Regions from separate parts of the Streptosporangium sp. NPDC048047 genome, predicted to be linked through region 1. Evidence: riboswitches for the same ligand, from Rfam matches in the RefSeq annotation. Region 1 holds a riboswitch; the other holds the start of a gene.
What was found. A riboswitch is a leader RNA that binds a small molecule or an ion and turns the genes downstream of it on or off. The one in region 1 is predicted to bind cyclic di-AMP.
Positions count from the first base shown of each region.

Region 2: it holds a riboswitch for cyclic di-AMP, as region 1 does, so the genes downstream of both, AB0D67_RS09605 (GH25 family lysozyme) here and AB0D67_RS31930 (CHAP domain-containing protein) in region 1, are expected to answer to the same signal.

Region 1 is NZ_JBEZNH010000055.1:18,099-22,855, forward strand. Features, by position in the region: gene AB0D67_RS31925 (ABC transporter substrate-binding protein) at 1-1,328, opposite strand, end outside; gene AB0D67_RS31930 (CHAP domain-containing protein) at 1,798-2,484, opposite strand; cyclic di-AMP (ydaO/yuaA leader) riboswitch at 2,503-2,640, opposite strand; gene AB0D67_RS31935 (hypothetical protein) at 3,091-4,128, shown strand; gene AB0D67_RS31940 (DUF6716 putative glycosyltransferase) at 4,140-4,757, shown strand, end outside.
Region 2 is NZ_JBEZNH010000008.1:52,812-57,568, reverse strand. Features, by position in the region: gene AB0D67_RS09625 (cytochrome P450) at 1-129, shown strand, start outside; gene AB0D67_RS09620 (helix-turn-helix domain-containing protein) at 260-769, opposite strand; gene AB0D67_RS09615 (tautomerase family protein) at 849-1,283, shown strand; partial or broken gene AB0D67_RS09610 (NAD-dependent epimerase/dehydratase family protein) at 1,431-1,895, shown strand; gene AB0D67_RS09605 (GH25 family lysozyme) at 1,936-2,685, opposite strand; cyclic di-AMP (ydaO/yuaA leader) riboswitch at 2,697-2,846, opposite strand; gene AB0D67_RS09600 (hypothetical protein) at 3,457-4,260, shown strand; gene AB0D67_RS09595 (metalloregulator ArsR/SmtB family transcription factor) at 4,398-4,733, shown strand; gene AB0D67_RS09590 (N-acetyltransferase family protein) at 4,747-4,757, shown strand, end outside.

The DNA.
Region 1 (4,757 bases):
CCGGCCTCGACGAACTTCTGCCACGCCTGGTCGTAGGGCACCGAGCCCTGGTCCATGCCCTCCAGCACCTTCTCCACCGAGGTCTTCACCTGGGCGTGCTTCTCACCCAGGAAGACCGGCTGCAGGTCCTTGACCGAGTCGCCGAAGATCTGGCCGGTGGGAGCGTTGTTGAAGTAGTCGCTCTTCAGGTCCTTGACCGCCGGGTCCTGCTGAGCGGGGATGGAGCTGGGGAAGGCGTTGGCCTCCTGGAAGGCCATGACGTGGCCCTCCTTGCCGGTGAGGTAGTTCAGGACCTCGGCGGCCTCCTTGGGGTGCTTGCTCTGCTTGGTGACCGCCAGGTAGGAGCCGCCCCAGTTGCCCGCGCCGCCGGGCACGCCCGCGATATCCCACTTACCCTTGCCCGCGTCGCCGGCCGCGCCGGAGATGACGCCGACCATCCAGGCCGGGCAGCCCATGACGGCGAAGCCGCCCTTCTGGATGGCGGTGTTCCACTGCGGCTGGAAGGAGGGAAGCTTGGCGGTCAGGCCGGCCTGGCTGAAGCTCTTCACCGTCTCGAACGCGGTCTTGATGGCCGGGTTCGACTCCAGGATGAGCTGGTTGTTCTTGTCGAAGTAGGCGACGTTGCCGTTCTTCGGCGCCTCCTGCGACAGGACCACGTTGTAGAGGGTGTTGGGGCCGTCGAGGAACTTCGGGTCGCCCTTGGCGGTGTTGGCGGCCTGGAACTTCTTGCCGACCTCCATGAACGCGTTCCAGTCCGGCCAGAGCTTACTGACCTCTTCACGCTCGCTCGGGAGACCGGCCTTCTCGAACAGGTCCTTGCGGTAGCACATCGCCATGCCACCGATGTCGGTGCCGAGGGCGAAGAGCTTGCCGTCCTTGTTGATGCCGTTCTCCCACTTGGCGGCGGGGAAGTCGCTCTTGCGCTTGTCCAGGCCGTACTCGGCGAGGTCGGCGAAGAACTGCGGGCGGGCCTTCATGAGGCCCATCGCGCCCTCGTCGATGCCGACCACGTCGGCCGCGCCGCTGCCGGCCTGCAGGCGCTGCAGGAGCTGGGGCAGGAAGACGTCCTCGAACCGGTCGGTCGGGTTCTCGTGCTTGATCTGGATGTTCGGGTGGGACGCGTTCCAGGTCTCGACGGCCTTCTTGTAGCCGAAGTTCGCGCCGCCGCCGAAGGTCTGCACGGTGATGGTCACCGGCTCGGAGGCCGAGCCGCCCGAGGCGGCCGTGTTCTTGGCGGGCTCACTCGAACTACAGGAGGTGACCGCCAGTGCTGCGGCGGTCATCACCACGACGGCGGCGAGCTTGCCGTGTCGCTTGGTGTTCAACATTCCGGACCCCTCTCAGGTGGTCGCCCGAATCGATTGGGAGGTGACATCGCGAACCGGCCCCCGACGAACGCGATCGGCGATGGGTTGCGCGCGGGCAGCTTTTGGGAGCGCTCCCACGAAGACTGGACGATGGGCAACCGGCGCGTCAATATGCCGAAACGTAACCGTTACATCGCGGGTGTTTCAGCTCGGCGAACAGTCGTTAAGGTGACAAACTGTGCGATCGGGCGCTTGGGAGCGCTCCCACCCCAACATGACACGACGCGGCGAACGCTCACCAACCGGGATCATCCAGTGCATCGGGGATCGTCCGGCCCTTCCTCGCGGCGATAAGGTCCCGGCCGGAAAGCCGAAACGGCGACCCGGTCGTGCCGGGTCGCCGTCCGTCGTCCGCCGGTCCTCGCCGCTCCCGGAGGGACGGGAGCGGACGAGGGAAGGGGAGAGGGGAACGGAAGACCGGAGTCGTCCGTCAGCCGTTGTAGGCCGGGTATCCGTAGCCGTCGACCTGGGCGACCGGCCGGACACGCTCCTCGACCTTGCCGTTGCCGGTGTTGCCCTCGATCGTGGTGATCGTGCCGTCGCCGTTGTCCTTCTTGACGAGACCCACGTGGTCGATGGCGTCGATGTCCTTGCTGCCGCCCCAGTCGAAGAAGACCACGGCGCCGGGCTTCGGGGTCTGACCCCAGCGTCCGTTGTCGGCGAACCACTTGGCGTAGCTGACGGTGTAGGCGTCCCAGCCCATGGTGGGCCGGATACCGGCCTGCTCGCCGACCCAGGAGACGAACATCGCGCACCAGGGGGCGTTGGCGTAGTCCTGGATCCTGCCGCCGTCGCGGGCGACGGTCTCCTTCGCGCGCTGGCTGGAGAGGTACCAGGCATGGAACTTGGTGCCGCCGCCGGCGGCGTTCTCCGAGACGCCGATCTGCTGGGCGGCGATGTCGAGGACCTGCTGGGCGCTGACCTTGGGCAGGTTCTGGGCCTGGGTCTCGGACGAGGCCGCGGCGTTCTCGGTGACGGACCCGGCCTGCGGGCCGGAGGCGTGGCTGTCGGCGAGGGCGGGAACGGTGGTCACGGCACCGCCGGCGAGGACGATGGACGCGCCCACGAGGGCGCGGACCAGGCTGTGCTTCCCGGGGGTGAGGCGGTTCTTGGCCATGGGAGAGTTCGGCTCCTTGCGTCGCTTCCATGCCGCCTACCGGGTTAGCTGACGGGTTCGGGCTGGGAAGTGCCCTACGGCGCGCGAACGCGCTGATTCACCCCATGAAGTGGTTCCCCGGTTCCGCGAGAGCCGCGGATTCGGCGGCCGCGCCCATCGACGGAGTGATCCGTCGTGATGATGCGCGGTCGGGCAATGTGTCGACGAGAGATGGGTCTGTGGACCTCGGTACTCATCGCGAACGAGTAGAACGTACGTGCTGCTCCAGGCCGATTGCAAGCTCCCGCATTGCCTTTACTTGGGAAAACGCCGAATATCGGTGATCGCCGGCTTCTCGGTCCGAAGATCGGCGACTTCGGGCCAAAGGCTTTCGCAAAAGCCGCAAACCCTTGCGGCACAGGGATTTCCGCACCGCGGAACCGGCGACGCCCCGGCGCGACGAACGGTTCTTCCCGGCTGAATCGCCCCCTAACGTAGATCTTTTTAAAGGGGGATCGTTTTACCTGTTCAGCGCCTTGCCGGGCGTCACGTCGCCGGGCGCGCGTGCTCGGATGTTCATCCGCGGTTCCCGGCCGCGTAAGGCGTCACGGTTACGGTGAGGCGATCGTGAACGGGTCATCGCCCGGCGTGGAGGAGGGGCGGGACCACGCGCGGGAACAGCCTTCGGCCATCGCCTGGGCGGAGTCCCCCCTGCAACTGCTCTGCGTGGTCGAGGCCTGCCACGCCGGGCTGCTCGGCGCCCCCGTCCGGGTGGTACCCCGTGCCGGCTCGCGCCCGCTGACCGCCACCCGCCGGGAACTGTCCCGCCTCGTCCTTCCCCCGGGGCTGGAACAGGCCGACCCGGCCCCCGGGCCGCCCAGGCCCCGGCGGGGCATCACCTGGGTGATCGGCGACGCCTTCTCCGGCCGGGTCCAGGCCCGCTGGCTCACCGCACTCCCCGGACGGATCGTGGTCGTCGACGACGGGCTGGCCACGATCAGGCTCCTGGAACTGCTCGCCGGGCCCCCCGGCAGGCCGCTGCTACGGGCCCGGGCCACCGCGGGCCCGTCGCGCTCCGTCCTCGGCGCGGCGGCCGGTCTGCGACTGCGCTCGGCCGCCCGGTCGGGCCGGCTGACGGTCTTCACCGCGATGCCCGTCCCGGACGACCTGGCGCGCGCCGTACGCGGCAGGGGAGCCGAACTGGTCGTCCACGACTTCACCTGGCTGCGCGCGCAGCCACTGCGCCGGCCCCGGCCGCAGGAGCCCACGGTCGTCCTCGGCACCTCACTGGTGCGCAACGGCCTGATCCACCGCGACCGCTACCTCACCTGGCTCGCCGGGGTGGGCGCGGCCGGGCCGATGGCCTATTTCCCGCACCGCCGGGAGGACCCCGGCGACCTCGAACGGATCGGCGCGCAGCCCGGCGTCACCGTCTACGACGCCGGGGCCCCCGCCGAGATGACCCTGCGGGGACTGGACGCCGGGCAGCGGGTGCTCAGCCTGCCGTCCACCGCCGTCACCTCGCTACGGGTCCTGCTGGCACCCCGGGGCGTCACCGTGGAGGCGGTGGACGTCCCCGACGACTGGTGGACCGCCCTGGCGGTGCCCTCCCTCCGCTCACACCTGTCGATGTCCGCTCCTCACGACACCGGAGTCAAAAAGTGAAGGTCCTGGCCGTGGCCGACTCGGATTCCTATCTGAAGTGGGCCGCCCACCTGCTCGCGGGCCTTCCCGGCGGCTGTACGGCGGAGCTCGCGGTGATCCGTACCCCCATCGCGCCCTCGCCGGCGCAGATCCGCGCGGCCGTCACCGGGGTGGCCGCCGACCCTCCCGTGCTGTCGGCGCGGGCGCTGCGCCGGGCGGCCGAACGGCTGCGGCCCGACGCGGTGCTGGCCGCCTGCACCGGCCCGGTGGTTGACGTGCTGGTCGGTGAGGTGCTCGCCGGCCTCTCGCCCAGGCCGGTGTTCGTCTCCGGGCTGCCCGGCATCTCCGTCCCCGCCACCGAGAAGGCATGGCTGTTCCGCAGCGGCTGCGACCTGTTCGTCCTGCACAGCGGCCGGGAGGTGGCGGAGTTCACCGAACTCGGCCGGAGGCTGGGCGGCGGCGGCGCGGTCGGCCTGGCCCGGCTGCCGTTCCTGCCCGCGGGGCAGGCCCCGCCCCCCGCCGGGCCGCGCGACCGCGTGGTGTTCGCCGCCCAGGCCAAGGTGCCCAGGCGCAGAGAGGACCGGGAACGGATCCTGCTGTCCCTGGCGGATCTGGCCGGGCGGCGGCCGGACCTGGACGTCGTGGTCAAG
Region 2 (4,757 bases), on a different contig from region 1:
GCGTTCCCCGCGCTGCTGAACCGCTTCCCCTCGTTGCGCCTGGCCGTACCGGCGGAGGAGGTCGCGCTGCGCCCGGAGGTGGCGGACATCTTCGGGGTGAAGAACCTCCCGGTCACCTGGGACGCCTGACCGCCGAGGGCGGGCGCCCGTCCCACCCGGTGGTCCGGGTGGGAGGGCGCGCGATCGGGCCGGCCGGGGGCATCGGCCCGACACGGCGCGGTCGCGCCGGCGCGCGGACACGGCGCCGCGGTCCCGCCGGTCATGACCCCTCGGGCGCGAGGCCGCTGCGCCGGGCCAGCACCCTGGTCCCCGGCCCGGAGGCGGCTCCCGGACCGGGCAGTGCCGTCACGTCGGCGGTGGTCGCCGGTTTCCCGCACTCCGAGCAACAGACCCGCGGCGTGAACTCGGCGCCGCACTCGTGGTGCACCAGGCGCACCGGCGGACCGCCTGCCGGTGTCACCCATTTGTCGCCCCAGGCCATCAGGGCCATCAGCACCGGCACGAGTTCGAGGCCGGCCTCGGTGAGGTGGTACTCGTGCCGTGGCGGCCGCTTCTGGTAGGCCCGGCGCTCCACGATGCCGCCGGCGACCAGCGTCTCGAGCCGGCGGGTGAGCAGGTTGCGGGAGATGCCGAGGTTCTCCGCGATGTCGTCGAACCGGTGCAGGCCCAGATGGATGTCCCGCACGATCAGCAGTGTCCACCACTCGCCCACGCGCTCCAGTGACTGTGCGATCGAGCAGTGCATCTCCGCGAAGCTGATCCGTTGCATGACCCCAGCATAGTCAGTTGAATCATTGAACTCACTGCTGTACGTTCGTGGATCAAGAGTTCAATGAAAGGACTGACAGATGCCGTTCGTGGAGTTGTTCGTCCCCAAGGGATCGCTCGACCAGGAACGCCGCGAGATGATCGGCGGGCGGCTGGTGTCGGAGGTGATGATCGCCGAGGGCGCCCCGGACACCGAGACGGCCAGGTCCATCTCGTGGCTGGTGGTGAACGAGGTCGACGCCTGGTTCGTCGGCGGCCGGCGACTGCCCGCCGGGGAGAAGCCGAAGTACGTGGTGCGGGTGGGGGTTCCGGCCGGCTCGATGGACGACGGCAAACGCCGCGACATCGTGCGGCGCGTCACGCGGGTGCTCGCGGACGCCGACGAGGATCCGGAACGGTTCACCCAGGCCGCCACCGCGTGGGTGCACATCAACGAGATTCCGGAGGGCAACTGGGGAGCGCGCGGCGAGATCGTGCGCGTCGAGGACATCGTGGCCCTGGTGGCCGGCGGTTGACCCCTCGGCCGGAACCCGGCGCGACGCCCGCGGGGATCGGGGGCCTGCCGGGCCGGTGGCCCGTTTGACAGTCGTGTCGCGACGCCGTTTCATGGCGCTTCTTCGAAATCCGCGAACGGGAAGGCGTCATGCCCCCCTGCATCTGATCTGCACGTCGTCCTCGGCGCGGGAGGAGCCATCGGCGGCTCCGTGGTCCGCGAGCTCGTCTCCCGGGGGCACCGCGTCCGCGCGGTCAACCGCAGCGGCCGGGTGCCGGAGCCGCACGGCGTCGAGGTCCACCGAGGTGACGTGACCACCGCCGAGGGCGCCAAGGCCGCCTGCGCCGGGGCCGAGGTCGTCCACCACTGCGCCGCCCCCGCCTACGACCGGTGGGTGGAGGAGTTCCCCCGCATGACCGGCGCGGTGCGCCGGGGCGCGGCCGCGGCCGGCGCGAAACTGGTCCTCGCCGACAACCTGTACATGTACGGCCCCGCCGACGGACCCCTGACCGAGGACCTGCCGTACGCCGCCGCCGACCCCAGGGGCCGGGTACGCGCCGAGATGGCCGAGGCGCTGCTGGCCGCCCACCGTTCCGGCGAACTGCGCGTCGCCCTCGGCCGGGCCTCGGACTACTACGGTCCCGGCGGCGTCAACACCATCGTCGGCCCGCCGGTCACGCCGACCGGCGGCCCAGGGCGCGGAGCTGGTCCGGGCTCAGCGCGGAGACGTTCTGGTCGATGGGCGAGTCCGAGTACTGGTGGATCGTCCACGCCTTCCAGCCGGCCGGGGGCGTCACGGCGCCCTTCTCCCGGCCGTAGGCGGCCACCCACAGCGGGTACTGCTCCAGCCCCGCGCCGTAGGTCTCGGCGAAGTTCAGACCGCTGTAGAACATCGGCGTGACGCCGGTCCTGGCCTTCACGTGTGCCAGCCACGCCTTGGCCCAGGCGTTGACCTGCTCGACGGAGCGGTCGTCGGTGGCCTCCAGGTCCAGGACGAGCAGGTCGCCGCGCCTGGCGGGCTGCGCGTCCACGACGGACAGGAAGTGCTCGGCCTCGGCGATCGGGTCGTTGCCCGGGTGGCCGAAATGGTAGGCCCCGCGCACGATGCCCTTCTTGTCCAGCTCCCTCCAGTGCCTGGCGAAGGAGCGGTCGCGGAACGTCGTGCCCTCGGTGGCCTTGATGATGCCGAACTGGGCGGAGCTGGTGCTCCAGTCGTAGGCGGGCTGGTAGTTGGAGACGTCCAGTCCGTACGTGAGCGGGCCCGCCTCCTGCTGGGAGACGCGCTGGGCTGCCGTGACCTGCCCGGCGGGCGAGGCGGAGGCCGTGACGGGGGCGATGCCGCCGAGGGCGGCGCCGGTCAGGACCGTGCCCGCGAGGGCCAGGCCGAGACGGTTTCCGAGCGTGCTGATCCGGGGGTTGCGCATGGGGTGTCGGCTCCTTGCTTCCATGTCGCCTACCGGGTTAGCTGTCGGGTTCGGGCATGGAAGTGCCCTACGGACGCTTCGATGAGAGGTCGTCCGATTCACCCCAGAAAAGGTGGGTCCCCGGTTCCGCTGGGAAGGCGCGGATTCGGCGTCCGCACGCCGTCGGCGGGCATTGCCACGGAAACGGCGTCGGGTCCGGTCGATGGAGCGGCTCTCGTGCCGCTGGGGCGGCTTTCGCGCCGCGATGACAAAAGGTATGCGTTGCCCCACGGAAAGGGCAAGTGACCTGCGACGGAGCGGATCGCGCCGGTGATCGGGAGGGTGCCGGACCACCCTGCCCGCAGGGGATCGGGGCCCATGGTAAAAATTGACGCCTCGCCGTCCCGGACCGGGCGGGAACCGGGCCGCCCGCCGTGGCGACCGGACTTCCCGGCGGTCGCCACGGCGGCCGCATCTCGGCCATACGTCCGGTCTGTAGGGATTCGTGGTGTCCCCTTGGTAACAGCTCCGTAAGAGCGCGCCGTTACCTGACGCGTACGGACCGTGATGTTCGGCAGGCTGGGGGGAGATCGGATCCGGCGACGGGGAGGCGAGATGCAGGATGATCATGGTCCGGCCCGCGGGCGCGGTTCCGGTGCGGGCCCCCGCGGTCGCATGCCGTACGGCGGGCCCCCGGGCGGCCCGCCCGGGTCCGCCGCGTCCCCGTCCCGTCCGCCGGTCCGCCCCGAGGCCCGGTACGACGGTCCGGCGCAGAGCCCCGGAGACCCGTTCATGCACGGCTCGCTGGTGGACGCCGGCATCGCCCTCGCCGGCCGGCCGCGCCACCCGGCCGGGGAACGGCCGCGTTCCTGGACGGGTCCGCGTCTCCGGCGCGACCGGCTGCTGCGCCCGGCGCTGATCGGCGCCTTCCTGGCGGCCGCCGGGCTCGGCGTCTGGACCTCCGGCTGGTCCCCGCTGGACGACCGGCCCTCCGCCGTGGCGGCCCCGCAGCCCGCGCCGTCGCTCGCCCCGCACGGCACCGCGGTCGTCCACCCGCCGCAGGCCGCCCGCACGCCCTCCGCCGAACCCGGCAGGGTCATGGTCGTCCGCGAGCTGAAACCACGCCTGGTGCGGCCCCGGGCCGACGCGGCGGACACCCCGGACGGCCGCGCCCCGGGGGAGGAGCGGCGGCACGCCGCGGCACGCCGTACGCCGGAGGCCGCTACGCGGACGGAAGCGGGAACGGAGGCGGGGGCCGGAGGCGGCGGGCCGGGCCACCGGGAGACACGGGGCCTCTCGCGCCCGCCGCACGCCCCGCACGACCGCGGGCACGGACACGGGCGCGGCCCGGGGGCGCCCGCCCCCGAGGCCGGACCGCGGGGCCGGGCCGACGGCGGCGCCCCCGGTGCCCCGGCCCGTGACACCCGTGACGCCCGGGACACCTCCGCCGGTCCCGGCGGCCACGACGGCTCCGGCGGCGTGGGTCTGCGGTTCGACACCGCCTACGCCTGCCGCAACTTCCGGCCGGACGACTGGCGCCACGACTTCTGCGTCCGGGCGTGGAACGACTACCGCAGAAGCAACGGCCTCCCCTGACCCGGGGCGCGTCCGCTCGCCCGTCCAAGGACCTGCGACACCTCCAGGGACGGGGTTTCCGAAAAGCACGGGCACGCGTGGGCCCGCCGTTCGGCGGGCTTCCGCCCTCCTCGTTCATCGACTATCGTCGATTGACGATGAACGAGGAGAAGGGGCCGCTGCCCCGCGCGGAGGCCGAGGAGTACGCGAGCTGGTTCAAGGCCCTGGCCGACGCCACCCGCATCCAGATCGTGTCGCTGCTGGCGCGGCGGCGCGCGCCGATGAGCGTGGGCGAGATCGTGGCCGTGTCCGGGGTGGGTCAGTCCACCGTCTCGCACCACCTGAAGATCCTGGCCGAGGTGCGGTTCGTGCTGGTGGAACGGCAGGGCACCTCCGGCCTGTACCGGATCAACGAGAACTGCGTGAGCTGTTTCCCCACCGCTGCCGACGTGGTCATGGGCAACCCCGCGCCGGCCGCGCCCGTCTGCGAGTGAAGGAGTACCGGTAATGGCGCACGA